2 regions of the Aeromicrobium choanae genome follow, and region 1 is predicted to be linked to the other one. Evidence: riboswitches for the same ligand, from Rfam matches in the RefSeq annotation. Region 1 holds a riboswitch; the other holds the start of a gene.

What was found. Region 1 has a riboswitch for S-adenosylmethionine ahead of thrC (threonine synthase). Riboswitches for the same ligand answer to the same signal wherever they lie in the genome.
Region 2: linked by a shared signal. The riboswitch ahead of B5D60_RS01835 (aminotransferase class V-fold PLP-dependent enzyme) and the one ahead of thrC (threonine synthase) in region 1 are both predicted to bind S-adenosylmethionine.

What each region holds. Positions count from the first base shown of each region.
Region 1 is NZ_LT796768.1:2,048,870-2,064,222, forward strand. Features, by position in the region: gene B5D60_RS09825 (alpha,alpha-trehalose-phosphate synthase (UDP-forming)) at 1-595, opposite strand, end outside; gene B5D60_RS09830 (DUF3263 domain-containing protein) at 707-997, shown strand; gene B5D60_RS09835 (LytR C-terminal domain-containing protein) at 999-1,565, shown strand; gene otsB (trehalose-phosphatase) at 1,596-2,369, shown strand; SAM riboswitch class I at 2,439-2,551, shown strand; gene thrC (threonine synthase) at 2,545-3,825, shown strand; gene B5D60_RS09850 (ubiquitin-like small modifier protein 1) at 3,858-4,136, shown strand; gene B5D60_RS09855 (cold-shock protein) at 4,236-4,439, shown strand; gene groL (chaperonin GroEL) at 4,560-6,197, shown strand; gene B5D60_RS09865 (acyltransferase) at 6,266-7,015, shown strand; gene B5D60_RS09870 (sugar transferase) at 7,469-8,866, shown strand; gene B5D60_RS09875 (sulfate adenylyltransferase subunit 1) at 8,945-10,189, opposite strand; gene cysD (sulfate adenylyltransferase subunit CysD) at 10,189-11,109, opposite strand; gene cysC (adenylyl-sulfate kinase) at 11,267-12,457, shown strand; gene B5D60_RS09890 (GAF domain-containing protein) at 12,512-13,810, shown strand; gene exaC (acetaldehyde dehydrogenase ExaC) at 13,904-15,353, shown strand, end outside.
Region 2 is NZ_LT796768.1:384,899-400,251, reverse strand. Features, by position in the region: gene B5D60_RS01905 (hypothetical protein) at 1-133, opposite strand, end outside; gene B5D60_RS01900 (DUF1269 domain-containing protein) at 352-942, opposite strand; gene B5D60_RS01895 (peptidoglycan-binding domain-containing protein) at 1,155-2,243, shown strand; gene B5D60_RS01890 (MarR family winged helix-turn-helix transcriptional regulator) at 2,335-2,850, opposite strand; gene B5D60_RS01885 (FMN-dependent NADH-azoreductase) at 2,934-3,572, shown strand; gene B5D60_RS01880 (ArsR/SmtB family transcription factor) at 3,582-3,929, opposite strand; gene arsM (arsenite methyltransferase) at 4,035-4,802, shown strand; gene arsB (ACR3 family arsenite efflux transporter) at 4,799-5,869, shown strand; gene B5D60_RS01865 (arsenate-mycothiol transferase ArsC) at 5,866-6,309, shown strand; gene B5D60_RS01860 (MFS transporter) at 6,319-7,695, opposite strand; gene B5D60_RS01855 (winged helix-turn-helix transcriptional regulator) at 7,806-8,264, shown strand; gene B5D60_RS01850 (Ig-like domain-containing protein) at 8,338-11,040, opposite strand; gene B5D60_RS01845 (fibronectin type III domain-containing protein) at 11,175-12,392, opposite strand; gene B5D60_RS01840 (dicarboxylate/amino acid:cation symporter) at 12,429-13,886, opposite strand; SAM riboswitch class IV at 14,046-14,167, shown strand; gene B5D60_RS01835 (aminotransferase class V-fold PLP-dependent enzyme) at 14,183-15,353, shown strand, end outside.

The DNA.
Region 1 (15,353 bases):
CGCCGGGCATCTGGAAGCCGACGAGGTCGGCGCCGAGCAGGCCCTCGAGGATCTGGCGCCGCCACGGCAGCTGCTGGAACAGCTCGGTGGGCGGGAAGGGGATGTGGAGGAAGAACCCGATCAGCAGGTCGGGGCGCAGCTCGCGCAGCATCTGCGGCACCAACTGCAGCTGGTAGTCCTGCACCCACACCACGGCGCCGGGCGCGGCCAGCGTGGCGGCCTTCTCGGCGAAGCGGCGGTTCACGGTGACGTAGGCGTCCCACCACTCGCGGTGGTACTCGGGCGTGACGACGACGTCGTGGTAGAGCGGCCAGAGCGTGCCGTTGGAGAAGCCCTCGTAGTACTCCTCGACCTCGGACTCCGACAGCGGCACGGGCACGAGGCGCAGTCCGTCGTGCTCGAACTCCTCGAGGTCCTCCTCGGCGGCGCCGTGCCAGCCGATCCACGCACCGCCGCGCAGCTTCATCACGGGCTCGAGGGCGGTGACCAGCCCGCCGGGCGACGTGCGCCAGGAGATCGCGCCGTCGGCGTCGATCAGCCGGTCCACCGGCAGCCGGTTGGCGATCACGAGGAAGTCAGCTTGCTCCGGCGCCATGGGGCCACCTTAGGGGAGAACGGGTGCCCTCGCCCCGGAGTGGGCGTCCGCGCCCGCCGGATTCTGGCAGGGGAATGACAACGGTGTGATTCCGCCGGTACGATCAGGGACATGGCAGCGGTGGAGAGTCACGACCAGGTGGTCAGCGCGGGCGCATTGTCCGACCGCGACCGCGAGATGCTCGAGCTCGAACGCCTGTGGTGGAAGTACGCCGGCGCCAAGGAGCAGGCGATCCGCGACAAGTTCGACATGACCTCGACGCGGTACTACCAGATCCTCAACGCGCTGATCGACTCCGAGGACGCGCTCGCGCACGACCCGCTGCTGGTCAAGCGCCTGCGCCGCCTCCGCTCGCAGCGCCAGCGTCAGCGCCAGGCGCGACGCACCGGCTCCGACCGCTGAAGTGGACCAGCCCCCGCTCGAACCGCGCGACGACCGGCGTGACCCCGAACGGCGCGGCCCGGCCTGGACCGTGATCGTGCTGCCCGCGGTGTGGCTCATCCTGGGGGTCGCCGGCGGGTGGGCGATCATCGAGACCGTCCGCGACGACGCCGCCCCCGCGCAGTCCGCGAAGCGCACCACGACGGGTCCCACGCCCACCGCGAAGGCCACGGCGAAGAAGACGGCCAAGCCCAAGCCGAAGAAGTCCGCGACGCCGAAGACCGAGCCCACCACCGAGCCCACCTCCGAGCCGGCGGCGACGCGCTCGATCGGCGTCTCGGTCTACAACCAGGTCGGGATCGGCGGCCTGGCGGGGCGTGTGGCCGGTCAGGCGCGTGCGGCCGGGTGGACGATCGGGGCGGTCGCCGACTGGCGCGGCAACGTGCCACAGGACACGATCTACTACCCGGCGGGCCGTCAGGGCGAGGCGGCGCTGCTCGGCGGCGACCTGGCCATCTCGCGTCTCATGCCCGCCACCGCGGGCATGTCCGGCACCAACCTCACGGTCGTGCTGGCCAGCCCCCGCTGAGTCCTCGTGACTCCGCGCCATACTTTCCCCATGACCGAACCGGGGGGCACGCTGCTCGCGCTCGACTTCGACGGCACGCTCGCACCGATCGTCGACGACCCCGCATCGGCCTGGATCCATCCCGACTCGCTGGCCGCCCTGCGCCGGCTGGGCCCGGTGCTGCGTGAGCTGACGATCATCACCGGGCGCCCGGTGGAGCAGGTGCGGCGACTGGGCCGCTTCGAGGACGGGCCGGGGCTCGATCGCATGGTCGTGTGCGGCCAGTACGGGGCCGAGCGCTGGGACGCCGCCAGCGGCGAGGTGCGTCGGCCGCACCGCCCGCAGGCCGTCTCCGACCTCGCCGCGCGGCTGCCGCAGTGGCTCGTCGAGCACGACGCCTCCCGGATCCGGATCGAGGACAAGGGACTGGCGATCGCGCTGCACACCCGCGGCGTCGCGCCGGGCCTGCTGGACGAGCTGCGGCCCCAGATCGAGGCCCTCGCGGCCGAGGTCGGCCTGCACCTCGAGCCGGGCCGCCAGGTGATCGAGCTGCGCTCCGCCGGCACCGACAAGGGCCAGACCCTACGGCGCGTGGTCGGCCGCGTCGAGCCTGGCGCCGTGATCTACGCCGGTGACGACCTCGGCGACCTGCCGGCCTTCGAGGAGGGCATCGCCCTGCGCGAGCAGGGGATGGACGTCACGCTCGTGTGCTCGGCCTCCGACGAGCAGGACGCGCTCGTCGCGCTGGCCGACGTGGTGCTCGACGGCCCCGACGCCGTGGCCGCGTGGCTCGGCGATCTCGCCGACCGGTTCGCGCCCGCCTGAGCCTCCGCGTCACCGTCTCGTCATCCGGACGGAGTGGACGTATCGTGAGACGGCCACCTAGTCTGAAGCCACTCATCCCGAGGGGCAGAGGGACACGGCCCGACGAAGCCCCAGCAACCAGCCGATCACCGGCCAGGTGCTAATTCCGTCCGCGGTCGAACGTCGACCCGGAGAGATGAATGGAGTCTTCGTGAGCGTCACGACCCCCGAGACCAGCACCCTCCGCGAGGGTGCCTTCGGCCCCGCCACCGGCCTGAAGTGCCGCGAGTGCGGCGCCACGCGCGAGCTCGGCCCCCACTACGCCTGTTACGACTGCTTCGGCCCGCTGGAGATCGCCTACGACTTCGGCACGGTCACGCGTGAGCAGATCGAGGCCGGGCCGGCCAACATCTGGCGCTACAAGGCGCTGCTGCCCGTCCCCGACGACATCGAGAGCAGCCCGAACCTCGAGCCCGGCTTCACCCGCCTGCTCGACGCCCGCAACCTCGCCGCCGAGCTCGGCCTGGCGAAGCTGTGGGTCAAGGACGACAGCACCAACCCCACCAACTCCTTCAAGGACCGCGTCGTGGCCTGCGCGCTGAGCGCGGCGCGCGAGTTCGGCAGCAAGGTCTTCGCCTGCCCCTCCACCGGCAACCTCGCCAACGCGGTCGCCGCGGCCGGCGCGCGGGCCGGGATCCGCACGGTCGTGTTCATCCCGAGCAACCTCGAGACGCCCAAGCAGGTGAACTCGGCGATCTTCACCGAGAACCTCATCGCGGTCGACGGCAACTACGACGACGTCAACAAGCTGGCCAGCGAGATCGCCGGCGAGGAGGACGGCTGGGCCTTCGTCAACGTGAACGTGCGCCCGTTCTACGCCGAGGGCTCCAAGACGCTCGGGTACGAGATCGCCGAGCAGCTCGGCTGGCGCCTGCCCGACCAGATCGTCATCCCCGTCGCCTCCGGCTCGCAGCTGACCAAGGTGCACAAGGCGTTCGGCGAGCTCATCGCGCTCGGCCTGGTCGAGGACAAGCCCTACCGCGTGTTCGGCGCGCAGGCCACGGGCTGCAACCCCGTCGCCACCGCGTTCAAGGACGGCGTCGACGCGATCCGGCCCGTGCGGCCCGACACGATCGCCAAGTCGCTCGCGATCGGCAATCCGGCCGACGGCATCTACGTGCTCGACATCGCCCGCTCCACCGGCGGCGGCGTCGAGGAGGTCGACGACGAGCAGATCCGCGAGGGGATCGTGCTGCTGGCCCGCACCGAGGGCATCTTCACCGAGACGGCGGGCGGCACGACCGTCGCCGTCCTGAAGAAGCTGGTCGAGACCGGCCAGCTCGACCCGGAGCTGGAGACCGTGGTGATCAACACCGGTCACGGCCTCAAGACGCTCGACGCCGTCTCCGGGTCCGTCGGCGCCCGCGCCACCATCGCCCCCACCTACGACGCCTTCACCGCGGCCGGCATCGCCTGAGCCGTCCGACCGACCCACCCGAGGAGAGCCCCATGGCCGTGTCCGTCCGCATCCCCACGATCCTGCGCAGCTACACGAACGACGAGTCCCAGGTCAGCGCCGAGGGCGACCGCCTCAGCGACGTGCTGGAGTCGCTCGAGTCGACCTACCCCGGCATCCGCGCGCGGATCGTCGACGAGGACGGCAAGCTGCGCCGCTTCGTGAACGTCTACGTGGCGGAGGAGGACGTCCGCTTCGCCGAGGGCCTCGACACCCGCACGCCCGACGGCACCCAGATCTCGGTCATCCCGGCCGTCGCCGGCGGCTGCTGAGTCCCTCCCGAGCAATCCCGCGTAGGAGGATCGGGCCTGCTGCCGATACGCTGGCTCTGGTCCGGCCGCGGACCTTTCCGCGCAGAACAAGGTGGTCTCATGGTGCATGGCACCGTCAAGTGGTTCAACTCCGACAAGGGTTACGGCTTCATCGCCGTCGAGGGCCAGGACGACGTCTTCGTCCACTGGTCCAAGATCGCGATCAACGGGTTCAAGACCCTGGAGGACGGCCAGAACGTCGAGCTGGAGATCGTCGACGGCCCCAAGGGACGTGAGGCCGAGAACGTGCAGCCCCTGCACTAGTGCTTCGGGGGACTGGTGCATCGGGCGACCTCGGGTGCGGGGTCGCTTGAACGGTGGGGATTAGCACTCGTATAGTGAGAGTGCTAGTTCCACTTCTACTTATGTCGGAGACACGCACCCATGGCCAAGTCCATCGCATTCAACGAAGAAGCCCGGCGCGGGCTCGAGCGGGGCATGAACCAGCTCGCCGACGCCGTGAAGGTCACCCTCGGCCCCAAGGGCCGGAACGTCGTCCTGGAGAAGAAGTGGGGAGCCCCCACGATCACGAACGACGGCGTCTCCATCGCCAAGGAGATCGAGCTCGAGGATCCCTACGAGAAGATCGGTGCCGAGCTCGTCAAGGAGGTCGCCAAGAAGACCGACGACGTCGCGGGTGACGGCACCACCACCGCCACCGTCCTGGCCCAGGCGCTCGTGCGCGAGGGTCTGCGCAACGTCGCCGCCGGCGCCAACCCGATGGGCCTGAAGAAGGGCATCGAGATCGCCGTCGAGGCCATCAGCGAGCAGCTGCTCGCCATGGCGAAGGACGTCGAGACCAAGGAGCAGATCGCCTCCACCGCCTCCATCTCCGCCGCTGACACCACGGTCGGCGAGATCATCGCCGAGGCGATGGACAAGGTCGGCAAGGAAGGCGTCATCACGGTCGAGGAGTCGAACACGTTCGGCCTCGACCTCGAGCTGACCGAGGGCATGCGCTTCGACAAGGGTCACCTGTCGGGCTACTTCGTCACCGACCCCGAGCGCATGGAGACCGTGCTCGAGGATCCGTACATCCTGATCGTCAACAGCAAGATCAGCACCGTCAAGGACATGGTCCCGGTGCTGGAGAAGGTCATGCAGACCGGCAAGCCGCTGGCGATCATCGCCGAGGACGTCGAGGGCGAGGCGCTGGCCACCCTCATCGTCAACAAGCTGAAGGGCACCTTCAAGTCCGTCGCCATCAAGGCGCCCGGCTTCGGTGACCGTCGCAAGGCGATGCTGACCGACATCGCGATCCTCACCGGTGGCGAGGTCATCAGCGAGGAGGTCGGCCTCAAGCTCGAGAACGCCGACCTGACGCTGCTCGGCACCGCTCGCAAGGTCGTCACGTCCAAGGACGAGACCACCATCGTCGAGGGTGGCGGCGACGAGGCCCAGATCCAGGGCCGCGTGGCGCAGATCAAGGCCGAGATCGAGAACAGCGACTCGGACTACGACCGCGAGAAGCTCCAGGAGCGCCTCGCGAAGCTGGCCGGCGGCGTGGCCGTCATCAAGGTCGGCGCGGCCACCGAGGTCGAGCTCAAGGAGCGCAAGCACCGCATCGAGGACGCCGTCCGCAACGCCAAGGCGGCCGTTGAGGAGGGCATCGTCCCCGGCGGCGGTGTCGCGCTCGTCCAGGCCAGCAAGGCCGCGTTCGAGAAGCTCGAGCTCGAGGGTGACGAGGCCACCGGCGCGAACATCGTCCGCGTCGCGACCTCGGCCCCGCTGAAGCAGATCGCCATCAACGCCGGCCTCGAGGGCGGCGTCGTGGCGGAGAAGGTCGCGAACCTCGAGCAGGGTCACGGCCTCAACGCGGCCACCGGCGAGTACGTCGACATGATCGCGACCGGCATCATCGATCCGGCCAAGGTCACGCGCTCGGCGCTGCAGAACGCCGCGTCGATCGCCGCGCTGTTCCTGACCACCGAGGCCGTCGTGGCCGACAAGCCGGAGCCCGCGGGCGCGGCCGGCGCCCCCGACATGGGCGACATGGGTGGCATGGGTGGCATGGGCTTCTGATTCCCGCTGTTCCACGGGACCCCGGCACCTCACAGGTGCCGGGGTCCCGTGCGTCCGGGGGTGGGAGGATGTCCGGCGTGACCACGTGGCTGGAGCTCTCCCGGACCGACGACGCGATGACGCCCGAGCACCGGGCCCGGCTCGTCGCAGCGGGCGTGGACCCGGCCCGCCTCGACGCGATCGACTGGCGACGGATGGACGGACCGCTGCCCTCCTGGTGGAACGACCTCGACAACGCGCTGTACGTGGCGCCCGGCGCGCGGCTGCCCGACCACGTCGTGGCGGCGCTGACGACCTTCTACTTCCAGGACGCGCTGATCGTGGTCGGTGCCCCGATGGACCACCTGACGTCGCTGCTCGTCGGCGGGAACGAGGCGACCGTCTTCCTCGACGAGCGCGTCGTGCTCACGGCAGGCGAGCTCTACTGCGGCGCGGGGTCCTCGATCGTCCTGCACGGGCCCCTCGTGGCCACCAGGGCGCCCGTCGTCGACGCGCGCAACGGCGGCCGTGTCGTGGCCGCGGGCGACCAGCTGTGGGCGGCCGGGGTCTACATCGCCACCGACGACATGCACCGGCTCGAGGACGCGGTCACGGGGGAGCGGCTCAACCCCTTCGGGGCCACGATCCGCATCGGTCACCACGTGTGGCTGTGCCGCGAGTCGGTGGTCTCGGGTCACGTCGAGATCGGCGACCATGTCTGCGTCGGAATGAGGGCCGTCGTGAGGGGTCAGAAGGTGCCCGCAAACGTGGTGGTGGCGGGGTCTCCGGGGCGTGTGGTGCGTGAGGGAACCACGTGGTCGTTCGACGACGCCCCGTGAGCGCGGGAAATCGCGGTTGATGCCCGAAACTTCAAGTTACCCCTGAGGCTCGTGCGCGAATCGATGCGTTCGCCTGCATGGATCACGACAAACTGCAGTCTGGGTGAATGTGACGTGCGCTACATGCGGGAATTTGCGGAATGCCCTGACACACGTCCCGCCATGGCCTACTTTCGAGGAGAAAGACAGGGGCATCGCGTCATTCGGTGGCCGTCGGAGGGGGAATCCGGCGGAGGGAGACATCGGGTGCGGGGGAACCGGGCCGGGGGGCTAGCCTACGGGCTTGTATCGGCACCACTCAACGACGCTCTTGGCTGAGTACGCAGACACGACGGCACGTGTGCCGCGGTGAGGCGGAGGGGTCCGCAGCACGACACCGCAGGTGCGCATTGGGGAGTTGGCATGACTTCAGCGATCGACGGGCGCGATGAAACCGTCCTTCCGCTGCGTCTGGTGGAGCCCATCACCAGCGACTCCGGTACCGGATCACCTTCGGTCCACCGGGAACTCACGGCGATGCCCACGGGGCGTTCGTCACTGGAAGCACTGATCCGCCAGGGACTCGTCGGGCACCTCGTCGTGCTCGTGGGAACGATCGTCGCCGGCCTCGTCGTCGGCATGGCGCCCGGGGCCCTCACGGCCCTGTCCGCCGGCGTCGTCCTGTGGCTCGGCTTCAGCCTGGCAGCGCTGCCGGCCTACGAGCGAGCGGGATCGCTGCGACCGGCCAAGCGGCTGATCGCGGTCCTCGCGCTGGGCGCGCTGGCCACCCTCGTCCTGTCCGACGTCGTCTCGGCCGAGCTGCGCGCCGCCGTCGTCGTCCTGAGCGTGACCGCCTCGCTGATCGTGGCCTCCGCGCTGGTGCACCGCACGGCCCTGCGCCGGGTGCCCACGCTGCTGGTGGGTCCCGCCGACGCCGTCAACCGGCTCGCGGCCCGCTGGGAGGACCGTCACGACCTCGTCGTGGTCGGGCGCTGCACGTGGGACTCCACCCAGCCGCTGGGGAGCGCCACGGTGAACTCCGTGGTCCGCGACGTCCCGAAGCTGCTGCGCACGGTCCACGGGGCACGGGTGGTCATCACGGCCGATCAGGCCCTGGGCGACCCGTCGCTGCGCCACCTCGCGTGGGGCCTGCAGCGCGCCGAGATCGAGTGCCTCGTGCTGACCGACATGAACGACTACGTCGAGTTCGTGCGACCCACCCGGGTCGGCGACCAGCTGGCGCTGGCCCTGGACCCGCCGAACAGCCACCTCGTGGGCCAGGCGGTCAAGGCGTTCTTCGACCGGGCGTTCGCGGTGCTGGCGATCCTGTTCGGTGCTCCGCTGATGGGCCTCATCGCGCTGGGCATCCGGCTGGACACGCGCGGGCCGATCATCTACCGGCAGGAGCGCACGGGCAAGGACGGCGTGCCGTTCACGATCTTCAAGTTCCGCACGATGGTCGTCGATGCCGACCAGCGGGTCGAGGACCTGCGCGAGCTCAACGAGGGTGCGGGGCCGCTGTTCAAGATGGCCCAGGACCCCCGCGTCACCCGGGTCGGCCGGATGCTGCGCCAGACGTCGCTCGACGAGCTGCCCCAGCTGTTCAACGTGCTGCTGGGCGACATGGCGCTGGTGGGCCCCCGCCCGGCCATCGAGAGCGAGACGTCGCAGTACAGCCAGTGGGTGTGGCGCCGGCTGCACGTCAAGCCCGGCATGACCGGCCTGTGGCAGGTCAGCGGTCGCTCGAACCTCTCGTGGGACGAGTCGATCCGCCTCGACCTGATGTACGTCAACAACTGGAATCTGCGGATGGACCTGACGATCCTGCTCAAGACCATCGGCGTCGTCCTCGGTCGCAAGGGCGCCTGGTAGGCCACGAGTCCCCCCGGCAGAACGGCCGCCGCCCCTCGGGGCGGCGGCCGTTCCTGTGCGTCCGGAGAGGATCGCGGGTCAGTGCTCGGTGATGGTGCCCGCGCCGACGGTGCGGTTGGTGCTCTCGTCGATGAGGATGAACGACCCCGACTGCCGGTTCCGCTGGTAGGGATCGACCATCAGCGGCTGCGTCGTGCGCAGCACCACGCGACCGATCGCGTTGAGCCCGAGGCTGCCCGGCGCCTGGTTGCGGTGCAGCGTGTTCACGTCGAGCTCGTACTTGATCTCCTTGACCAGGGCACGCGCCGACCGGGTGGTGTGCTTGATCGCGTACTTGCCACCGACCGTCATCGCGGTGCTGTCCATCCAGCAGACCATCGCGTCGAGGTCCTGCGTGACGACCGGCTGGTTGTTCGGGCGCACGATCATGTCGCCGCGCGACACGTCCACCTCGTCCTCGAGGCGCACCGTGACCGACATCGGCGCGAACGCCTCGGCCAGCTCGCCCTGGGCGGTGTCGATCGCCTTGATCCGGCTGGGCAGGCCACTGGGCAGCACCAGCACCTCGTCACCGGGGCGCATGACGCCGCTGACGACCTGGCCCGCGAACGCGCGGTAGTCGCCCTGGCCGTTCTGGGGGCGGATCACGTACTGCACGGGGAAGCGCACGTCGACGAGGTTGCGGTCGCTCGCGATGTAGACGTTCTCCAGGTGGTGCAGCAGCGACGGACCGTCGAACCAGTCCATCTCGGCCGACCGCGCCACGACGTTGTCGCCCGTCAGCGCGGAGAGCGGGATGGTCGTGACGTCGGTGAACTCCAGGCGGGCGGCGAAGTCGACGAACTCGTCGCTGATGCGCCGGTAGACGTCCTCGGACCAGTCGACCAGGTCCATCTTGTTGATCGCCAGCACGACGTGCGGCACGCGCAGCAGGGACACGAGCGTGGCGTGGCGGCGGCTCTGCTCCTGCAGGCCCTTGCGGGCGTCCACGAGGATGATCGCGAGATCGGCGGTGGAGGCACCCGTCACCATGTTGCGCGTGTACTGGATGTGTCCCGGCGTGTCCGCGATGATGAACTTGCGCTTCGGCGTCGAGAAGTAGCGGTAGGCCACGTCGATCGTGATGCCCTGCTCGCGCTCGGCGCGCAGGCCGTCGGTGAGCAGCGCCAGGTCGGTGTACTCGTCGCCGCGCTGGGCGCTCGTGGCCTCCACGGCCTCGAGCTGGTCGGTGAAGATCGACTTGCTGTCGAACAGCAGCCGGCCGATGAGGGTGCTCTTGCCGTCGTCGACCGAGCCGGCCGTGGCGAATCGCAGGATGTCCATCAGAAGTAGCCCTCCTTCTTGCGATCCTCCATCGCAGCCTCGCTGACCTTGTCGTCGCCGCGGGTGGCGCCGCGCTCGGTGATGCGCGTGGCGGCGACCTCGGCCACCACCTCCTCCGGCGTGGCCGCGGTCGAGGGGACCGCCGCCGTCAGGGTGGCGTCGCCGACGGTGCGGTAGCGGACCGACTCGACGAACACCTCCTCGTCGTCGCGGGGCTGGCAGTGCTGGTTGATCGTGAAGTACATGCCGCCGCGCAGGAAGACCTCGCGCTTCTGGGCGTAGTAGATGTCGGGCAGCTCGATGTCCTCGCGGGCGATGTACTGCCAGATGTCCAGCTCGGTCCAGTTCGACAGCGGGAAGCAGCGGATGCTCTCGCCGGGATGGATCCGGCCGTTGTAGAGCGACCACAGCTCGGGACGCTGGTTCTTGGGGTCCCACTGGCCGAAGTCGTCACGGAAGGAGAACACGCGCTCCTTGGCGCGTGCCTTCTCCTCGTCGCGCCGGGCGCCGCCGAACAGGGCGCTGAGGCCGTGCTGCTCGGTGGTGCGGATCAGGACGGGGGTCTGGATGCGGTTGCGCGAGCCGTTCGGCTCCTCACGCACGAATCCCTCGTCGATCGCGTCCTGGACGGAGCCGACGATCAGTCGGACGCCGAGCTGCTCCACGACGCGGTCGCGGAACTCGAGGACCTCGTCGAAGTTGTGCCCGGTGTCGATGTGGACGACCGGGAACGGGATCGGGCCCGGTGCGAAGGCGCGCACCGCGAGGTTGAGCATCACGACCGAGTCCTTGCCGCCGGAGAACAGCAGGGCGGGCCGCTCGTTCTCCGCGACGAGCTCGCGGATGATGTAGATCGCCTCGGCCTCGAGATGGTCGAGCTGGCTCATGCCGTAGCGACGCGACTCGCGCGTGTCGGTCATCGACGTGTTCCTCCCCATGGGGTCGAGCGGTGCTGCAGGGGCGCGGCCGCTGGGCGTTCTCGTGCGGCCGACCGCAGGCATCGGCTGTGCCACAATCGTCGCCCATGGACCCGTGGCTCCCCGGACGCGACCACTTCGTGGACAGCGCGGGCCCGAGGTGAGCGCCGACGCGGTCCTGCGCGGCCACCAGCTCGACGGACTCGAGCTGATCCTGGGCGGGTTCCTCGACGCGGTCGACGGCTACTGCCTGCCCGGACGGGTCCCGGCGGACTGGCCGCTCGAGGCGAACCTCGCGGTCCCGGCCGAGGCGGCCCGTGAGGCCGTGGCCCAGGGCTCGCTCACGCTGACCGATCCCGACAGCACACCGCTGGCCGTGCTCGTCCTGACCGACACGCGTCCCCGTGACGACGGCACCACGTGGGTGGCGGGCCGGCTGCGCGCCGTGAGGGCCGCCGAGCATCCACCGGCCCGCGGGTCCCGGCTGGTCGTGCCCGTGAACCTGGGCGACCACGTCGTGGCGCTGTTCGGCGGGCGCGTCGGGGCCGCCGACGTCCTGCGCGCCGCGGACCTCGCGGCGGGCCGTCCGCTCGCCCTGGTCGGCGTCGGCGACGACGCGTGGGCCGGCGACATGGCCCTCATGGAGGAGCTGCGTCGCTGCGCCGAGCAGGTGCCCCACGCCGAGGCCTGGTACCTCCCGGCACCCGCCGTAAGCGAGACCACGACCTCGCAGGAGGTGCTGGCGATCGCCCTGCGCTCGCTCGGGGTGCGGGACCCGCTCGACTTCCGCAGGCCCGGCGTGCGGGAGGCCCGCGGTGCCGTGCTGCTGCTCACGGGGCTTTCGGGCGCCGGGAAGTCGACCGTGGGGCGTGCCGTGGTGGAGGCGGTCATCGCCCGCGGCGTGGCCCACGCGGTCCTGCTCGACGGCGACGACGTGCGCCGCGAGCTGTCCGACGGGCTCGGGTTCAACCGCGAGGACCGAGCCAGGAACCTGACCCGGATCGCGTGGGTCGGCGCCCGGGTCGCCGAGGCCGGCGGGCTGGCCGTCTGTGCCCCGATCGCGCCCTTCGCCTCGGTGCGCCGGGCGATGCGCGAGCGCGTCGAGCCGCGCTCGCCGTTCCTGGTCGTCCACGTGGCCACGCCGCTGGTCGTCGCCGAGGCCCGCGACCGCAAGGGCCTCTATGCCAAGGCGCGTGCCGGGCTCATCCGCGACTTCACCGGGATCGACTCGCCGTACGAGCGCCCCGACGACGCCGACCTCACGATCGACACGTCCCTCATGGGCGTGGGGGAGTGCGTCGAGGCGGTGGTGGGTTTGCTCCGGGAGCGGGGCGTCGTCGCCGGGTCCTGAGGACGAGCCCCCGCTTCGTGTGACCTGGTTCACACGGCCCGCTAGGATTCACCCATGCCGCCGGGGCCCCCCGAATCGCCCTTCGCCGTGCCGCCGGGAGTCGATCCCGATGCGCTGGCGCGGGCGCTGCACGACGCCCACGACTCCTTCCTCTCCACGGGAGCCGTCGACGGCCCTGTCCGGTCGGTGGTCAGCGAGTCGTGGCGACGCAGCCTCCTCGGTGGCATCGACCCCGAGCGTGCCCTCGCGGCGATCACGCTGGACTCCTCCCGGCTCGAGGAGATCCGCCGCGACCACCCGCTGGCCGCCGGGATGCCCGTCGTGCGGCGGCTCCTCGTCGAGAGCGCGGCCGACGCCGGACTGCTGGTCGCCGTGAGCGACGCGGCGGGCCAGCTGCTGTGGGTCGAGGGCGCTGCACAGCTGCGCCGGATGGCAGAGGAGATGAACTTCGTGCCGGGCGCCGACTGGAGCGAGGCCAGCGCCGGGACCAACGCCCCCGGCACGGCCCTGGCGCTCGACCGGGCCGTCTCGCTGCTGGGGCCCGAGCACCTCGCCCGCCAGGTCACGCCCTGGAGCTGCTCGGCCGCGCCGGTGCACGACCCCGACACGGGGGCCGTCCTCGGGGTCATCGACCTCACCGGGGGCGCCGAGGTCGCGAGCGCGACGAGTCTGGGGCTCGTGCGTGCCACGGCGGCGGCGGTCGAGGCCGAGCTGCGCCTGGAGCGGGTCCGCGGTGCCGCGGCGTCGCGCACGAGTCACAGCCCCGGCGTGAAGCGTCCGCGGATCGATGTGCTGGGCGTGCGCGGGGCGCTGCTGCACCACGCCACGACCACGACCCGGCTCAGTGCCCGGCACAGCGAGATCGCGCTGCTCGTGGCCGCGGCCGACCGCGGCCTGACCACCGCCGAGCTGGCGGTCGCGCTCAGCGACGACGAGCTGCCCGAGGTGACGATCCGCGCCGAGCTGTCCCGGCTGCGCCAGGTCCTCGGCGGGCTGCGCCTGGAGTCGCGCCCCTACCGGTTCGCCGGCGCGGTGGACACCGATGCCCAGCGGGTCCGCGACGACCTCGCGGCCGGTCGGCTGCGCCAGGCGGTCGCTCGCTACCGCGGTCCGATCCTGCCCGACTCGCAGGCGCCCGCGGTCGCCGCGGCCCGTGACGACCTGCACCAGCTGGTGCGCTCGCACCTGCTGGTCTGCGACGACCCCGATGCGCTGCTCCCGTTCGCCGACACCGGCCACGGCCGCGACGACTTCGAGGTCTGGGAGCGCATCGCCCGGGTCCTGCCCGACACCTCGCCCCGCTTCGCGCAGGTCGCCGACCACCTGGAGCGGCTCGACGCCGAGCTGGGCTGACCGCTCGTACGTTCGCGCAACGTTGCGCTGCCTACCGTCGACCCATCGGGTGTGAGCCCCCTCACACCCGCCCCCCGACGAAGGAGTCAGCACATGGCCGTCTACGCAGCGCCCGGCACCGAGGGAAGCGTCGTCTCGTACAAGCCGCGCTATGACCACTGGATCGGCGGCGAGTACGTCGCCCCGGTCAAGGGCCAGTACTTCGAGAACGTCTCCCCGGTCAACGGCCAGGTGTTCTGCGAGGTCGCCCGAGGAACCGCCGAGGACATCGAGGCCGCCCTGGACGCCGCCCACGCGGCCGCGCCGGCCTGGGGAAAGACGTCAACGACCGAGCGGGCGATCATCCTCAACAAGATCGCCGACCGGATCGAGGAGAACCTCGAGATGCTGGCGGTCGGCGAGACGTGGGACAACGGCAAGCCCGTCCGCGAGACGATGGCCGCCGACCTGCCACTCGCGGTCGACCACTTCCGCTACTTCGCCGGCTGCATCCGCGCCCAGGAGGGCTCGATCAGCCAGATCGACGAGGACACGGTCGCGTACCACTTCCACGAGCCGCTCGGCGTCGTCGGCCAGATCATCCCGTGGAACTTCCCGCTGCTGATGGCGGTGTGGAAGCTCGCTCCCGCGCTCGCGGCCGGCAACGCGGTCGTCCTCAAGCCCGCCGAGCAGACGCCGGCGTCGATCATGCTGCTGATGGAGCTGATCGCCGACCTGCTTCCCCCGGGCGTCCTCAACGTGGTCAACGGGTTCGGTGCCGAGGCCGGCGCCCCGCTGGCGGCCAGCAGCCGCATCCGCAAGATCGCCTTCACCGGCGAGACGACCACCGGCCGGCTCATCATGCAGAACGCGGCGCAGAACCTCATCCCCGTCACCCTCGAGCTGGGCGGCAAGAGCCCGAACATCTTCTTCGAGGACGTCGCGAGCGCCGACGACGCGTTCTACGACAAGGCCCTCGAGGGCTTCACGATGTTCGCCCTCAACCAGGGCGAGGTCTGCACGTGTCCGAGCCGCGCGCTCATCCAGAACTCGATCCTCGAGCAGTTCCTGCCCGCGGCGACCGAGCGCACGAAGGCGATCAAGCAGGGCAATCCGCTGGACACCGAGACGATGATCGGCGCGCAGGCGAGCAACGACCAGCTCGAGAAGATCCTGTCCTACATCCAGATCGGGGTGGAGGAGGGCGCCCGCATCATCACCGGCGGCGAGCGCGTGGACCTCGGCGGCGACCTGTCGGGCGGCTACTACGTGGCGCCGACGATCTTCCAGGGCCACAACAAGATGCGCATCTTCCAGGAGGAGGTCTTCGGCCCGGTCGTCTCGGTGACGGGCTTCGACGACTTCGACGACGCGATGGGCATCGCCAACGACACGCTCTACGGTCTCGGCGCCGGCGTGTGGAGCCGCGACACCAGCACCGCCTACCGCGCGGGCCGGACGATCGAGGCCGGCCGCGTCTGGACGAACTGCTACCACCAGTACCCCGCGCACGCGGCGTTCGGCGGCTACAAGAACTCCGGGATCGGTCGCGAGAACCACCGCC
Region 2 (15,353 bases), 1.7 Mb from region 1:
CGATCCACTCCGTGCCCACCCGTGCCGAGGAGCTCACCGGCGCATCCAGCCACTGCTCGGAGCCGTCGAGATCGACGCGACGGCCCGTGAGCTGCCAGAAGCTTCGGGACGCGAGGTCAAGCACGTGGGGCACGACCGCATTGTGCCCCATCCGCGCCAAGGTGTGCTCGTGTCCCGATATCCGCATCCTGCTGCGGTGAGCATGCGGATGCTGGAAGGTTTGCGCTACCGGATCCGGCAGTGAGGGAGGTCTTGCGATGGACCGTGCGAGTCGCCTGCGGCGGAGTCCGTCGTCGGTTCGTGGCGCGTTCGCTGCGTCCTACGCCCTCACGCTGATCAGGCCGCCGTGGCTCAGGCCTTCTCGCTCTCCGAGTCGGACTCGGCTTCCTTCGCCGCGGCCTTGATGTCGCGGGCCGCCACGTCGTCGACCGCGGACTCCACGATGGCGTCGGCGAGCGCGAGGGCCTTGCGGATCTCGACGGCACCGGGGTCCGAGACGAGCGCCACGATCCCTGAGTGTCCCGGCTGGATGGCGGCCTCCAGCTCGTCGGACAGCTCGCTGCGGTTGCGCAGCTGACGGGCCTTGCCCACCGCCGCGCCCATGGCGCCCACCGCAGCGGCACTCCCGATGATCGAGGGCGGGAAGACCAGGCCCAGGGCCACTCCGCCGACCAGTCCCCAGGTGAGGCCGCGTCGGGTGCTGTGGTCGGTGGCCTTCTGGATCTCCAGCTTGCCGTCGGCCTCCCGCTTCACGACGATGACTCCCTCGAGCTCCACCGAACGACCGTCCTCCACCGACTTGAGCGACTCGTAGGCCTGCCAGGCGGTGCTGGTGTCGGAGAAGTCGGCGATGAAGAGCGTGTACGCGCCGTCGGTGACGGCCGCGGCGACGACCTCGGTCTCGCTCGTGGTCTCGGCGTCGGTGTTCTGGTTCTCTGACATGGGTTCTCCTCGGGTGGATGGAGCGCGGAGTCCCGACGCTAGTTCACGACGGGGGCAGGCGACCTCATCCCGCAGGACCGTTGTCGAAGGTCCCCGGGCCCGCTACGTTGACCGCGGAAGCCAGGAGGCCCGCCATGCCACGAGTCGCGAGACGACGAGACGCCCGCCTTCTTCGCACGCCGGTGGCACTCGCCGCGGCAGGTGCAGCGCTGATGCTCACCCTGGCGGGCTGTGGCGAGGGTGACGGAGACGATCCGGTGAAGGCTGCGGAGGCCCGCGTCCAGGCCAAGGAGAAGGCCCTCGCCGACGCGAAGGCCGAATTTGCGGAGCAGTCCGAGGAATTCTGCGACGCGAGCGAGGACTACATCACCTCGCTCGACCGCTACGGCGACGTGCTGACCGAGACCACCACCACCGTCGGCGACGTCCGGGACGCGGGGGCCGAGCTCGAGCAGCCCCGCGCCGAGGCGATGGACGGGGCGGAGGCGGCCGTCGACGCGCAGCGGGCCGTCGCGGACGCGAGGCAGGAGCTGGCCGAGGCCGAGGCGGCGCTGGCCGTCGCGAAGGACCCGTCCGCGAAGACCACGGCCCCGGCGTCGAGCAGTCCCGACCCGCTGGCGCCCGCAGCCACGGTCGATCGCGTCGAGCAGGCGGAGTCGCAGTTCGCCACCGCGCAGGAGGGCATCACGGACGCGACCCCGCTGGCGCAGGCATCGGAGCAGTTCAACGCCGCCGCCGTGGCCCTCGAGCTGTCGTGGTTGCGGCTCTTCGCGGATGCCGGCTGCCTCACCGACGAGCAGGCGGTGCAGGCCGAGTCCGCGGTTCGCGAGTACACCACGACGCTCCAACGGTCGCTGTCCGAGGCGGGTCACTTCGACGGCGAGGTCGACGGCGTCTACGGCCCGGCGACGGTCGACGCCGTCAAGGCCCTGCAGGAGGCCAGCGGCCTGCCGGTGACCGGAGTGGTCGACAAGGCGACCGCTGCCGCGCTCCAGGCCGACCTCGCCGCGCAGGGCGGGGCGAGCGCCCAGGAGGACACGGCCTCCACGGCCGCGCTCCAGCAGACCCTCAGGCTCGCCGGATTCTGGGACGGGCCGGTCGACGGGGAGTGGACGCCCGAGCTGACCGAGGCCCTCGAGGACTTCCAGGACGAGCTCGACGTCGAGCCGACCGGCACCGTCGACGCGGCCACGATCACGGCGCTGGAGAAGGCGATCGCCGAGGCTCAGGAGGCCGACGAGGAGTCCCCGGGCCGCACCTCCGCCACCGCGAGCCCGTCGGCCAGTCCTCCGTCCGACTAGCGAGCGCCGCGACTCCGGCTGGACGGACAGCACGGCCGGGCGCTGGTCCCTGGCGACACCTTGGCACCGAGCCCCGTCCACGCGGGGCGGTTCAGCAGGTGGCGTCCTCGGTGCAGGTCTCGGCCGTGCGCTCCTGGGCCGCCGCGGCGATCGCGCGGGCCGCATCGCCGAGCACCGTCAGCTGCTCGTCGGTGAGTACGTCGATCACGAGGCGGCGCACCTCGCGCACGTGCGCGGGCGCGATGGCCTCGATCTTCGCCAGGCCGGACTCGGTGAGTCGGGCGCGCATGCGGCGGCCGCCGGTCTCCGCGGGGCACCGCTCGACCCAGCCGGCCTTCTCCAGGCGCGTGAGCGCGTGTGAGAGTCGCGAGAGCGAGCCGCGCGCCTCCTCTGCCAGCACCGACAGACCGATCGTGTGGCCGGGGGACTGCGACAGGGTGGCGAGCACCTGGTACTCGTAGGTGTTCACACCGGCGTCCCGCTTGAGCTGTGCGTCGATCGCGGTCGGCAGGGTCGCGAGCATGCCGAACAGCGAGCGCCACTGCTGCTGCTGGTCGTCGCTCAGCCACGGCACGTCGGTCTCGGTGGCGCTCGTGTCGTTGATCACAGGAGAAGTCTACCCGGTCACTTGAACATTCAAGTCGAATGCGTAGACTGACTTGAACATTCAAGTTCACCTGAGGAGAACCCATGTCCCTGCTTCGTGTCGATGCCAGCATCCAGGGCCCGATGTCCGCCAGCAGTGCGCTGGCCGACGTCGTGGTCGACGAGTTCGTCGCCGCCCGCCCCGAGGTGCCGGTGGTGCGCCGTCACCTCGGACGGGAGCCGCTGCCGGCCGACGTCTGGGCGGGAGCCGTCGGCGGTGGCTTCACTCCGGAGGAGAACCGCAGTCCCGCCCAGCGCGAGGCGATCGTCGTCGCCGGCCAGGTGGCCGCCGAGCTGCAGCAGGCCTCGATGGCCGTCCTCGCGCTGCCGCTCTACAACTTCGGCATCTCCCAGCACGCCAAGACCTGGATCGACGTCGCCCTGGCCGGCGCGCCGCAGGGCACGCGGCTGCTCGAGGGGACGCCGACGGTCCTGGTGACCACCCGTGGCGGCGCCTACGGACCCGGCACCCCGCGCGAGGGCTGGGACCACAACACCGACTTCCTGCGCCGCATCCTCGTCGACATCTGGGGCGCCGACCTGACCGTGGTCGAGCGCGAGTTCACCCTCGTCGGCGTGAACCCGGCTCTCGACGAGTTCACCGAGATGGCGTCGATGATGCGCAAGGCCGCCGAGGAGGCCGCTGCGACGGCAGGCGCGACGCTCGCGGCTCGGGCGGCCTGACGGCCCGGACTAGGGCGTGAGGGCGGCGCCGAGCGACGCGAGGGTCTCGTCGACCACGCGGTAGAAGGCCCAGCGGCCTCGCTGCTCGCGCGTCACGAGGCCGGCGTCGACCAGCTGCTTCATGTGATGCGAGACCGTGGGCTGGGAGAGTCCGACCGGCTCGGTCAGGTCGCAGATGCAGGCCTCGCGGTCCGCGCCGGCCGCGATGATCGACAGCAGCCGGACGCGCGTGGGGTCGCCGAGCGCCTTGAACATCTTCGCGAGGCGCTGCGCCTCCTCGGCATCGAGCACGCCGCCGGTCACGGGGGAGCAGCAGGCGCCGTCGTCCAGCAGGGGGAGTGCCGTGCGCGTGGTCATGGACCCATCCTGCCAGACGTATTGACAAACGTCGATACATCGAAGAATCTCGATACATCGACATCCGCCGATACGACATGGATGCACGGAGCCCGAGGAGCGGTCATGACCACCACGCAGAAGTCCCCGCAGGAAGTCCAGGAGGAGGTGCGCGCCCGGTACGCCGAGGCCGCCCTGAAGGTCGAGGGAGACGGCTGTGGCGGCTCGTCGTGCTGCGGCGGGGCCGTGGATGTCGACGAGTCCTTCGGCGCGGTGCTCTACGACACCGACCAGCAGCAGGAGCTGCCGGCGGAGGCCGTCGCGGCCAGCCTCGGCTGTGGCAACCCCACGGCCGTCGCCGCGCTGGCCGAGGGGGAGCGCGTGCTCGACCTCGGCTCCGGTGGCGGCATCGACGTGCTGCTCTCGGCCCGTCGCGTGGGTGAGTCCGGGTTCGCCTACGGCGTGGACATGACCGAGGAGATGCTCGACCTGGCCCGCCAGAACGCCGCCAAGGCCGGCGCGACCAACGTGGAGTTCCTCAAGGGCACCATCGAGGACGTGCCGCTGCCCGACGCGTCGGTCGACGTGGTGATCTCGAACTGCGTCATCAACCTGTCGGTCGACAAGCCGAGGGTGATCGCGGAGATGTACCGCGTGCTGGTGCCCGGCGGGCGGATCGGCATCTCCGACGTCGTCGCCGAGGACCACCTCGACGCGGGCGCGCGGGCCGATCGCGGCTCGTACGTCGGCTGCATCGCCGGCGCCCTGTCGCGCTCGGAGTACCTCGACGGCCTCGCCGCGGTCGGATTCGTCGATGCCGAGGTCGAGTTCACCCACGAGGCCGTGCCGGGGATGCACGGGGCCATCGTCCGCGCCACGAAGCCGACCGCATGACGGTGGAGGCGCCGGTCGGACAGCGGCTGTCCACGCTCGACCGCTTCCTGCCGGTCTGGATCGGCCTGGCGATGCTCGCCGGACTGGTCCTCGGCAGGGCCGTTCCCGGGGTGGCGACGGCGCTCGATGCGGTGACGATCGGGTCGGTGTCGCTGCCGATCGCCGTCGGCCTGCTCGTGATGATGTACCCGGTGCTGGCCAAGGTCCGGTACGACGAGGTCGGCGCGGTCGCCCGCGACACCCGCACGATGGTGCTGTCGCTGGTGCTCAACTGGCTGATCGGGCCGGCGCTGATGTTCGCGCTCGCCTGGCTGCTGCTGCCCGACCTGCCCGAGTACCGCACCGGCCTCATCATCGTGGGGCTCGCCCGCTGCATCGCGATGGTGATCATCTGGAACGACCTCGCGTGCGGCGACCGTGAGGCGGCGGCGGTCCTGGTGGCCGTCAACTCGGTCTTCCAGGTGCTCGCGTTCGCCCTGCTGGGCTGGTTCTACCTCGACGTGCTGCCGGGCTGGCTGGGCCTGTCCTCCGCGGGCCTGGACGTCTCGCCGTGGCAGATCGCCGGGAGCGTGCTGGTGTTCCTGGGCATCCCGCTGGCGGCCGGCTACCTCACGCGCGTCGTGGGGGAGCGCCGCCGCGGACGGCAGTGGTACGAGGAGCGCTTCCTGCCGAGGCTGGGGCCGTGGGCGCTCTACGGCCTGCTGTTCACCATCGTGCTGCTGTTCGCGCTCCAGGGCGACCAGATCACCCGCCAGCCGCTCGACGTCGCGCGGATCGCAGTCCCGCTCGTGCTCTACTTCGCGATCATGTGGGCGGGCTCGCTGTGGCTCGCGCGCCTCGCGGGGCTGGGCTACGCCCGCTCGACCACGATCGCGTTCACCGCGGCCGGCAACAACTTCGAGCTCGCCATCGCCGTGGCCATCGCGGTCTACGGCGCCACCAGCGGTCAGGCCCTGGCCGGCGTCGTCGGGCCGCTGATCGAGGTTCCCGTCCTCGTCGGGCTCGTCTACGTCAGCCTGTGGGCGCGCCGCTTCTTCCCCGACACCCGCCAAGGAGTCACCCCATGACCGCAACGCACCAGCCCCAGGTCGTCTTCGCCTGCGTCCGCAACGGCGGACGCTCCGTGGCGGCGCGCCTGCTGACCGAGCACTACGCCCAGGGCCGCGTCGTCGCGCTCTCGGCGGGCACGCAGCCGGGCGAGCACGTGCACCCGGAGGTCGCCGCCGCGCTCGAGCAACTCGGTCTGGACACCTCGCGCGAGCGCCCGAAGCACTTGACGCGCGAGATGATCGCCGCCAGCGACCTGGCCATCACGCTCGGCTGCGGCGAGGAGTGCCCGTACGTCCCCGGCGTCACCTACCGTGACTGGCCGGTCGACGACCCGGGCGGCCAGGACGAGACCACCGTGCACCGGATCATCGCCGACCTCGACGCCCGCGTCCGCGACCTCCTGGGGGAGATCGCGCCGGATCTCGAGCTGGCGCCGTCGGTGACGCGCGCCCGGTGACGTGTCCGCCTAGACGCTGAGGGGGTCGTGCGCCGGGCGCATGAACACCGTCGTACCGGTCGCCACGAGGCTCGCGATCGTCACGGCGAGCCACGCCCCGCTGAAGTCGTCGACCAGCACGCTCGCGCCGGTGATCGCCACCAGTATCGAGACGCCGAGGGCGGAGCCGACCTGACGCGCGGTGTTGATGATGCCCGTTCCCGCAGCGAACTCCGAGGACTCCAGCCGGCTGGTGCCCGCCGCGAGGAAGCCGACCTGTCCGGAGCCCGCCCCGAGTCCCGAGACGACCATTCCCGCGAAGAACACCGGGAGCGAGGTCGTCTGCGTGTCGAGGAGCACGAGCCACAAGAGGCCGGCCAGCGCGAGGAGCAGGCCACCCACCGCGGCCAGCAGCCGCGGGGACATGTCGGTGCGACCCATCGTCACGGCGGTGACGCCTGCCGTCAGGGGCCCGAGCGAGAAGATCAGTCCGGCGGTCAGGGGATCCAGGGCCCAGACGCGGGTCAGCATGAGGCTTCCGCCGAGCAGCAGGATCGCGAAGCCGACGAAGTAGGTCGCGATGCCGAACGTCGCCCAGGCGAACGTCGCGTCCTTGAACACGCTCAGGTCCAGGGCGGGCACGGGCTGCGTCATGCACCGGCGCGTGAACCACGCCAGGGCGATCGCGGAGACGGCGAACAGCGCGAGGAGTCCGGGGTCGGTGAGGCCGCGGTCCCGGACGTACGACAGGCCCGCGACCAGCGTGCCAACGCTCACGGCGAGCAGCGCCGAGCCCGCCAGGTCGGGTACCCGCGTCTCCTTCTTCGGAGTCTCCGCCAGGGTGACCGACGTGGCCAGCGCGACGAGGATCACCGGAAGGCTGATGAGGAAGATCCACCGCCAGTTCACCTGCGTCAGCGCGCCACCCAGGATCGGACCGCCCGCGGCGGCCACCGACCCCACGGCGGTCCACACCGCCAGCATCGACGTGTGGCGCGAGACGGGGGACGAGGCCAGCAGGAGGGCCAGCCCGGTCGGGACGAAGAGGGCTGCTCCCATGCCCTGCAGCCCGCGTGCCGCGATGAGCACGAAGACGTCGCCCGAGAGCGCGGCGCCGAGGGCGCCCACGGCGAAGACCGAGAGCCCGAGCCGGAAGAGCTTCCGGCGTCCGTACTTGTCGGCCAGGCGTCCCGCCGGCACGAGGAGTGCCGCGAAGACCACCGCGTAGGCGTTGATCACCCACGACATCGTCTGGGGAGCGGCTTCCGGGAAGTCCGAGCTGATGGCCTCGAAGGCGAGGTTGATGACGAACAGGTCCATCGCGATCAGCACGGCGGCGCAGCTCACGGCGACGGCGGGCAGGAAGGTGCCGCCGGAGCGGTGGCTGGCGCGGAGGGAGTCGGTCACGGTGGCAGCCTAGAAGGGTGACTTGCTTGAAGCAAGTGAGTAGCATCGACTCCGAAGGAAGGTGAGGCCTCGTGGTGCTGCGCTCGGACTGGTCAGGCAAGGCGTGCCCCATGGCACGGGGGATCCACGTCCTCGGCGACCCGTGGGTCCTGCTGGTCCTGCGTGAGCTGTTCGCCGGGGCCAGCCGCTTCGACGAGCTGCGCGACCGCACCGGTGCCGCCGACAACGTGCTCACGAAGCGCCTCGCCGACATGATCGAGGCGGGTCTCGTGGTGCGCGAGCCCTACCGCGACGGCGCCAGGCCCCGCTACGACTATCGGCTCACCGAGGCCGGCGCGGACGCACTGCCGGTGCTCCACGCCTACGCCCTCTGGGCCGAGAAGCACGATCCGCCCGCGGAGGCGTCGGGCCACTTGCGCGTGATCTGCCGCAGCTGTGGGCAGGAGAGCACGCAGGGCGAGTCCTGCAGCGCCTGCGGGGCGCGCCTGACCACCGACAACGCGGCGTGGGTCAGGCCGGGCTCCACCAGCGTGACGCCGCGGCCACTCTCCGGGCCGGTCCGCTCGTGACCGTTCCACGCTGAGACTGCGACGAGGGGCCCCGACCGATGACGGTCGGGGCCCCTCGCTCAGTGCCGGCGGGTCAGCCCTTGACCTTCACCTTCGTGGTGACGGTCCTGCCCGTGTAGGTGGTGCTGCCCAGGTACGAGACCTTGGCGGTCCACGTGCCCTTGGTGAGCTTCGGCAGCTTCACCGTGGCGCGACCCGAGCGGACGGTGGCCACCACGGCCTTCGTGCTGGAGCCGCGCTTCAGGACGATCCTGACCTTGCCGGTGGCCTTCGCCAGCCCGCTGGGCGTCGCGACCGTCACCGTGGCGGCCGTGACCTTCTTCGCGCGGACCGTCTTCCTCGGCTTGAGCTTGACGGATCCGACGGCGCCCTTGGCGACGGTCACCCGGCTCGTCGTGCTGGCGGCCCGCACGTTGGCGTCGCCGCTGTAGACGATCGTCAGCGCGTACGCCTTCGGCGTCAGCGTGCGGGGCAGCGCGACCGAGGCCGCACCCGCGCCGCTCACGCGTCCGACGTACGACTTCCCGCCCGTCGTGACGGTGACGGTGCCGGTGGGCGTGACTCCCGCGGGGCCGGTGACGGTGGCCTTCACCACCGGCGCCGTTCCGTAGCGGGTCCCGGCGACCGTGGCCTTGAGCGCGGCGTTGGCCTTGCCGACGACGAGCTCGACCGGCTCGGACTCCGACGCACCGAACCTGTCGTCACCGGTGTACCGGGCGAGGAGCGTGTAGCGGCCTGCCGGCGTCGAGGTGGGGACGGCCAGCGACGCGACGCCGTTCTCGATCGTCCCGGTGACCGGGTCGCCGGGCAGTCCCTGCAGCCGCACCGAACCCGTCGCACCCTCGGTGACCGTGGCGGTCACCGATCCGCCGGTCCCGAAGGTGAGCGACGGGGGAGCGGCGAGGGTGGTGGTGGAGGGGTCACCGGCCACCGCGAACGACACCGTCGTCTGGGACGGATCGATGACGTCGCCGCGCCCCAGGTACCGGACGGTCAGGTCGCTCTCACCGGCCGGCTGGGCCGGGAGGGTGATGCTGGCGGTGCCGTTGCGCTTGAGACGCGCCTGGCCCACCTTCTCGGCTCCGTCGAAGACCGCGACGAGCCCGGAGGGCCTGCCGGTGTCGGTCAGCAGCGCCGTGTTGGCGTTGGCCGAGTTGAGCGAGATGAACGGCGCGTAGCCCGCCGCGGCGACCGACACGTCGAGCGTCGGCGTTCCGCCCACCGAGACCGGGCCGACCTCGGCGACGGTCGTGGTGCTGGCGTGCGACCGGCCCGCCAGGCCGCGGAACACGGTGTCGATCTCGGCGACGGCCTCCTTGGCGAAGGCACGCTGGCTCTGCAGGGAGTTCGCGCCCGCCTCGCTGGCGGGGTTGAGCGAGCCCCGGAGGGCCGCGTCGCCCAGGGGCAGGTCGCGGCCGGCCACGTACCACCACTCGGTCATGTGCTCGGTGTTGCCTCCGTCGTCGTTCCGCCGGATGGCCTGGTCCACGACGGGCGCGCGCTCACCGAGCGCGTCCACGTGGTCCTTGTTGTAGGTGAGCACGTGGCCGACCTGGATCTTGCGGGCCTGCTTCGCCGTCTTCGACGTGTCGCCACCGGGGAAGTACGACACGGCGTTGACGCTGCCGCCCCCGAGATCCGCGACGTCCTGGGTGGTCCGGTACTGGGTGATCGCGTTGGTCAGGCGATCGTTGACGAGATCGCCGTACAGGTGCGAGGGACGCGAGACCTTCGTGACCCCGTCCTCGGTGGTGGGCAGCGCGTTGTCGCGGATGTGACCGAGGTCAGACCCGCCGTTGCCGGTCGAGAACAGCGAGAAGTCGAAGTTGTAGACCGTCCTGACCCCGTAGGTCTGCGCGTCGGCATTCACCTGCTTGATGATCGCCCGCGTGTTGTGGCACCACGTGCCGCCGAACAGCAGCGGGATGTCCCCGGGCTGGTCGAGCAGGTGGAGCAGCTCGGGGTAGGTGACGGTCTGGATGCGGAAGCCGTCCGTGGAGTCGGCGTCGGTGAGGATCTCCCCGCCGTGGGTCTCGGCGTTGGGGTAGGACGCGCTGTGGCGGCGGTTGACCTCGTCCTTCTGGAAGGTGAAGTTCGTGTTCGTCGCGTACGAGCCGACGCTGCCGAGCGTGGCCTCGACCTGGTCCTCGTAGGCGTCGACCTCGGCCGGCGTGTCCAGGTCGGCCGCGGTCTTCGCGCCGGCGAGGGCGGCCACGATCCGGTCCTCCACACCGCCGACCTGACGGTCCTTGTTGTAGACGAACAGGTAGGGGTCCGTCGCCGCGTTCTTCGTGAACGTGGTCTCGACGTCCTTGTTCAGGTAGTCCGTGATGAGACGGTTGCCGACGTTCCCGTAGAACGTCCGGCCGGCCTCGCTCAGCCCCGAGTCGGCCAGGTCCCAGACGTTGAGGGAGTCGCCGTCGAGCTTGGGCGTGAAGTTGTAGATCTTCGAGATGCCCCGCGCCTTCGCGACCCGGTTCACGTGGGCGATGGTCGCCTGGCTGGAGGGGTCGGACGGGTCGCCGATGAAGAAGGCGACGTTGCCTGTCTGGTTCTTGAGCAGGTACTCGAACCGCTCGATCGTCACGGTCTCGAAGACGCTGCTGGCGCCGAGGTCGTCGTACACGTCGTCGAAGTAGTCGACGGTGACGCCGACGGTCGGGGTGGGGGCGGCCTGGGCGGTCGCCGGCGTGATGGCGAGCAGCGAGGCCGTGAGGGCGCCCACCGCTGCGGCCGCGAGGCCGCGGCGCAACGGGAGGCGAAGGGGGGTGGTCATGGTGATGGTGTCGCTTTCTCCTGCCACACTGGGCAGGCCGGTTCAGAAGAGAGATCTCGTGAGTCGGTGGGCTGGATTGCCGGGCGTGCGGATGTCGGGCAGTCCAGCCGTCCCGTTCCTGGGAGGCGCCGTGCTCAGGCGACCACCCCCGCCAGCCGGCTGCGGGCGGCGCGGCGCCGGCCCGTCAGGACGTGCCAGAACAGGGAGAGCCCGCCGGCCAGCGCCAGCGCCACCAGCAGGGCCAGGCCGGTGTGCGGAGGAACGGTCTCGACGACCTCGTCGACCGCGGCGGCCGCGACGATCTCGCCGCCACCGACCTCGACCGGGGTGCTGGTGATCTCGGTCCCCTCGAAGAGCACGACGAGCGAGTGGTCGCCCGCCTCGACGGTCTCGGGGATCGTGACGGCCGTCGTGAAGGAGCCCTTCGCATCCGTCGCGACGGTGCCCAGGACGACCGGGGTGGAGTGCAGCTCGATCGTCAGCTCGGGCACGTCGGTGGCGAAGCCCGTGCCGGTGATCGTGACGGCGGCGCCGGGCTCGAGGTCACCGGTCACGGCGACGGTGCCGACGACCTCGGTGACCGGAGCGCCGACCGTGGCGATCTCGGACGGGGGCGAGGAAGGCGACTCGCCGGTCTCGTTCACGGCGCGCACCGCGGCGCGGTAGGTGCCGTCGGGCTGGTCGGTGAACGTGTGCGTCGTGGTGGTGGCGTCCAGCTGGACCGGGTCGGCGCCGCTGAAGCGCAGCACGTAGCCGGTGACACTCTCCAGCTCGGCGTCGGGGCTGGGCTGCCAGGTCACGGTGACGTCCTTGCCGTCGACCTTCAGCACCGGCGCGGCCGGGGCGGAGGGAGCGCCCTCGGCGACGACCTCGTTCTCGTCGACCCCGAGCTCGTCGGCGCCCGCCGCGGGAGCGCCCGTCCCCGTGGTCTTGTCCGTGGGCTTCGTCGTCGGCTTCGCGGTGGGCTTCGTGGCCGGCTTGGTGGTCGGCTTCGTCGTGGGCTTGGCCGTCGGCTTCGGCGCCGGCTCCGCCTTGATCTCGTCGGCGTACTTCACGTCCTTCGGGTTGCCCTGCCAGATGCCGGTCTTGCGGCTGGGGAGGACGTACTTGCCGTCGTCGTCCTGGTAGCAGCCGTTGATCGGGGTGCACCACTGGTCGCTGGGCAGGGCGTCGAGGGCCCGGCCGTTGTCGTCGTTGAGGCACGGCTGGTCGTCACCGCCGTCGACCCACGTGATGCTCGCGGCCGACGCGGGCACGAACAGGCCCTGACCCGACAGCAGGATCGTGGTGCCGAGCAGGAACGCCAGGAGCAGGTGCAGGGGCCGGGGGAGACGGCGCTGGGTGGTGGTCACGGGGGGACTCCTTCGGAAGAGGTGTGGGTCGGGTGGTCAGCGGGCGCCGAGGGATCGGCGCGGTTCGGTGGGGCGGTCGTCGATCGAGCAGGCGCCGACCGGCACCCCCGACGGGACGGTGACGTCGCCCAGGGCGGCGTCGAGGCGCTCGCGCGCCGAGGCCTCGTGGGGGACGACGGCCTGCTTGCGACCGGCGAAGACGTCGTCGTCGAGGCGGCCGGCCCGGCGGGCGACGACGGTGGTGACGACCGCCGCGGCCGTCACGTTCGTCATGGTGCGAGCCATGTCGACGATCGCGCTGATGGGCAGCGTGAGGATGACGACCTCGAGCGGGAGCCCGGCGGCGGCCAGCACGGTGGTCGCGACGATCGTGGCCGTCCCGGGCACTCCGGCAGTGCCGATCGACACCACGAGGCACAGCACCACGAGCAGCGCGTAGTCGGCCAGGCCGTAGCTCAGGCCCAGCCCGTTGACGGCGTACACGGCCAGCATCACGGGCCAGATCCCCGCGCAGCCGGGCATCCCGATGGTGGTGCCGAGCGGCGCGGTGAAGCCCGCGATGTCGGACGGCACGCCCACGCGCTGGGTGAGGACCATGGTGGTGACGGGCAGCGTGCCCGCGCTGCTCTGGGTGGTGAACGCGGTGCTCTGCGCCGGGAAGATCTTGCGGAAGAACGCCAGCGGGCTCACGTGGGCCGCGGAGCGCAGGATCACGGCGTTGACGACGAACGTGTGGGCGAAGCAGGCGACGTAGCCGACGATGAGCAGGCTCAGCAGCGACAGCAGCTGGTCGCGCCTGCCGACGGCCGAGGAGGCGGCGCCGGCGGTCAGCACGAGCACGGCGTAGGGCGTCAGGGCGATGACGAAGCCGACGGCCCGGTAGATGATCACGCGGCCGGCCTCGACGAGGCTCAGGAAGGGCGCCACCTTCTGGGGCGAGCGCTCGGCCACCAGCGCGGTCGCCACCGCGATCAGCAGCGTGAAGACGATGATCGGGATGATGTTGTTCTCCGACACGTCCTTGACGATGTTCGTCGGGAAGAAGCCGATGAAGACCTCGGCGAACGGCTTCTGGATCTCGTCGAGCGACCGCGTGTCGACGCCCGCGGTCTCCAGGTCGGCGTTCCTGCCGATCCCCAGCTCGAGGGTCAGGCCGAGCGTGAGCAGGATCGCGATGAGGTTCGTCCCGAGCAGCCACAGCGTCGAGGAGACGCCGATCGTGCGCAGCTTCGCGGTCGATCCCAGCGACGTGACGCTGGACAGGATCGAGACGATCACCAGCGGCGCCACGATGGCGAGCAGCAGGTTGATGTAGATCCGGCCGATCGGCGCGAGGTAGTCGACGTGGTCGCGGAACACGACCCCGACGGCGGCGCCGACGACCAGCGCGCCGATCGTGAGCACGGCGAAGTTGACGCCGATGCGTCCCAGGACCCACACACCCGCGAACAGGCCGAACGTCACGGCCAGGGCCACCAGGTTCCACGTGTCCACGTGGCTCCTCCTCGAGATCGGCGCGGGTCGGATCCCGAGCGCTGAGGCTGATCCTGTCGGTCCGCCGCGCCGTCTCCGACGCATCTCAGAATGAGAGACAGCGTCCGCATGTTGAGATATGCCGTGGTAGCCGAGCAGCGCTGGCAGGCTCCTGCCCACGGTCACGAGTGCCAGCGCGTCTCGACGCACAGCCCCGGCTTGCTGGTCGGCAACCCTCCTCGCGGTGGGGTGCTCCGGGTGACGACCGGGCCCCGGCCGACCGGCCTGGGCAAGCGCGAGTCTCCCGGAGGTCCTCCATGTCGTCTTCCCTGTCCCACGTCGACTGTCCGCTGCTGCCCCTGGTGGGCGCCGACGTCACGGTCCCGCTCGTCGACGGGCGCGTGGTGCGTCACGTCAACCTCGACGGCGCCGCCAGCGCGCCGGCGCTCGTCTCGGTCGCCGAGCGCGTCAACGCCGTCCTGCCCTGGTACGCCAGCGTCCACCGCGGCGCCGGCTACGCCTCGCAGGTGTCGACCGCGCTGTACGAGCAGGCGCGCCGCGCGGTCGGCGCCTTCGTCGGAGAGCGGTCCGGGGACGTCACGATCTTCACCCGCAACACCACGGACGCGACCAACCTGCTGGCCGGGGCGGTGCCCGGGCGCGTGCTGGTGCTCGACGTGGAGCACCACGCGAACCTGCTGCCGTGGCGCCGCAGCCTCGGTGGGTGCGAGGTGATCGGCGTCCAGCCCACGGTGGCCGCCTCGCTGAAGGCGCTGGCGTCCGCGCTCTCGAGCCGGCAAGTTGCCCTCGTGGCGGTGACCGGGGCGTCGAACGTGACCGGCGAGTCCCTTCCGCTCGACGCGCTCGTCGACCTCGCCCACCGGTACGGCGCGCGGGTCTTCGTCGACGGCGCCCAGCTGTTGGCCCATCGTGGGCTCTCGCTGGCGGAGTCGGGGGTCGACTACGTCGCCTTCTCCGGCCACAAGCTGCACGCGCCGTTCGGCGCCGGGGCGCTCGTGGGACGCGGCGACTGGCTCGAGGGAGTCGAGCCCTACCTGGCGGGTGGCGGTGCCGTCCGTCGGATCACCGAGGACGAGGTCGAGTGGACCGACGGCCCGGCGCGGCACGAGGCGGGCACCCCGAACCTCATCGGCGCGGTCGCGCTCGCGTCCGCGGCCGAGGCGCTCTCGTCGCTGCCGCCCGAGCGGGTCGCCGCGCACGAGTCCGCGCTCCGGTCGAGGCTCGTGGAGGGGCTGGCCGACGTGCCCGGCGCCGAGGTGGCGCGCATCTGGACGGACTCGGCCGAGCCGATCGGTGTCGTCACCTTCCGCGTCGAGGGGGTGGATCCCGGGCTGCTCGCGGCGTTCCTGGCCGCCGAGCACGGCGTGTCCGTCCGCGACGGCCGCTTCTGCGCCCACCCGCTGCTCGACCGCCTCGGCTGGGGCGAGGGCGCGATCCGTGCGAGCGTCGGCGTCGGCAGTCAGGCCG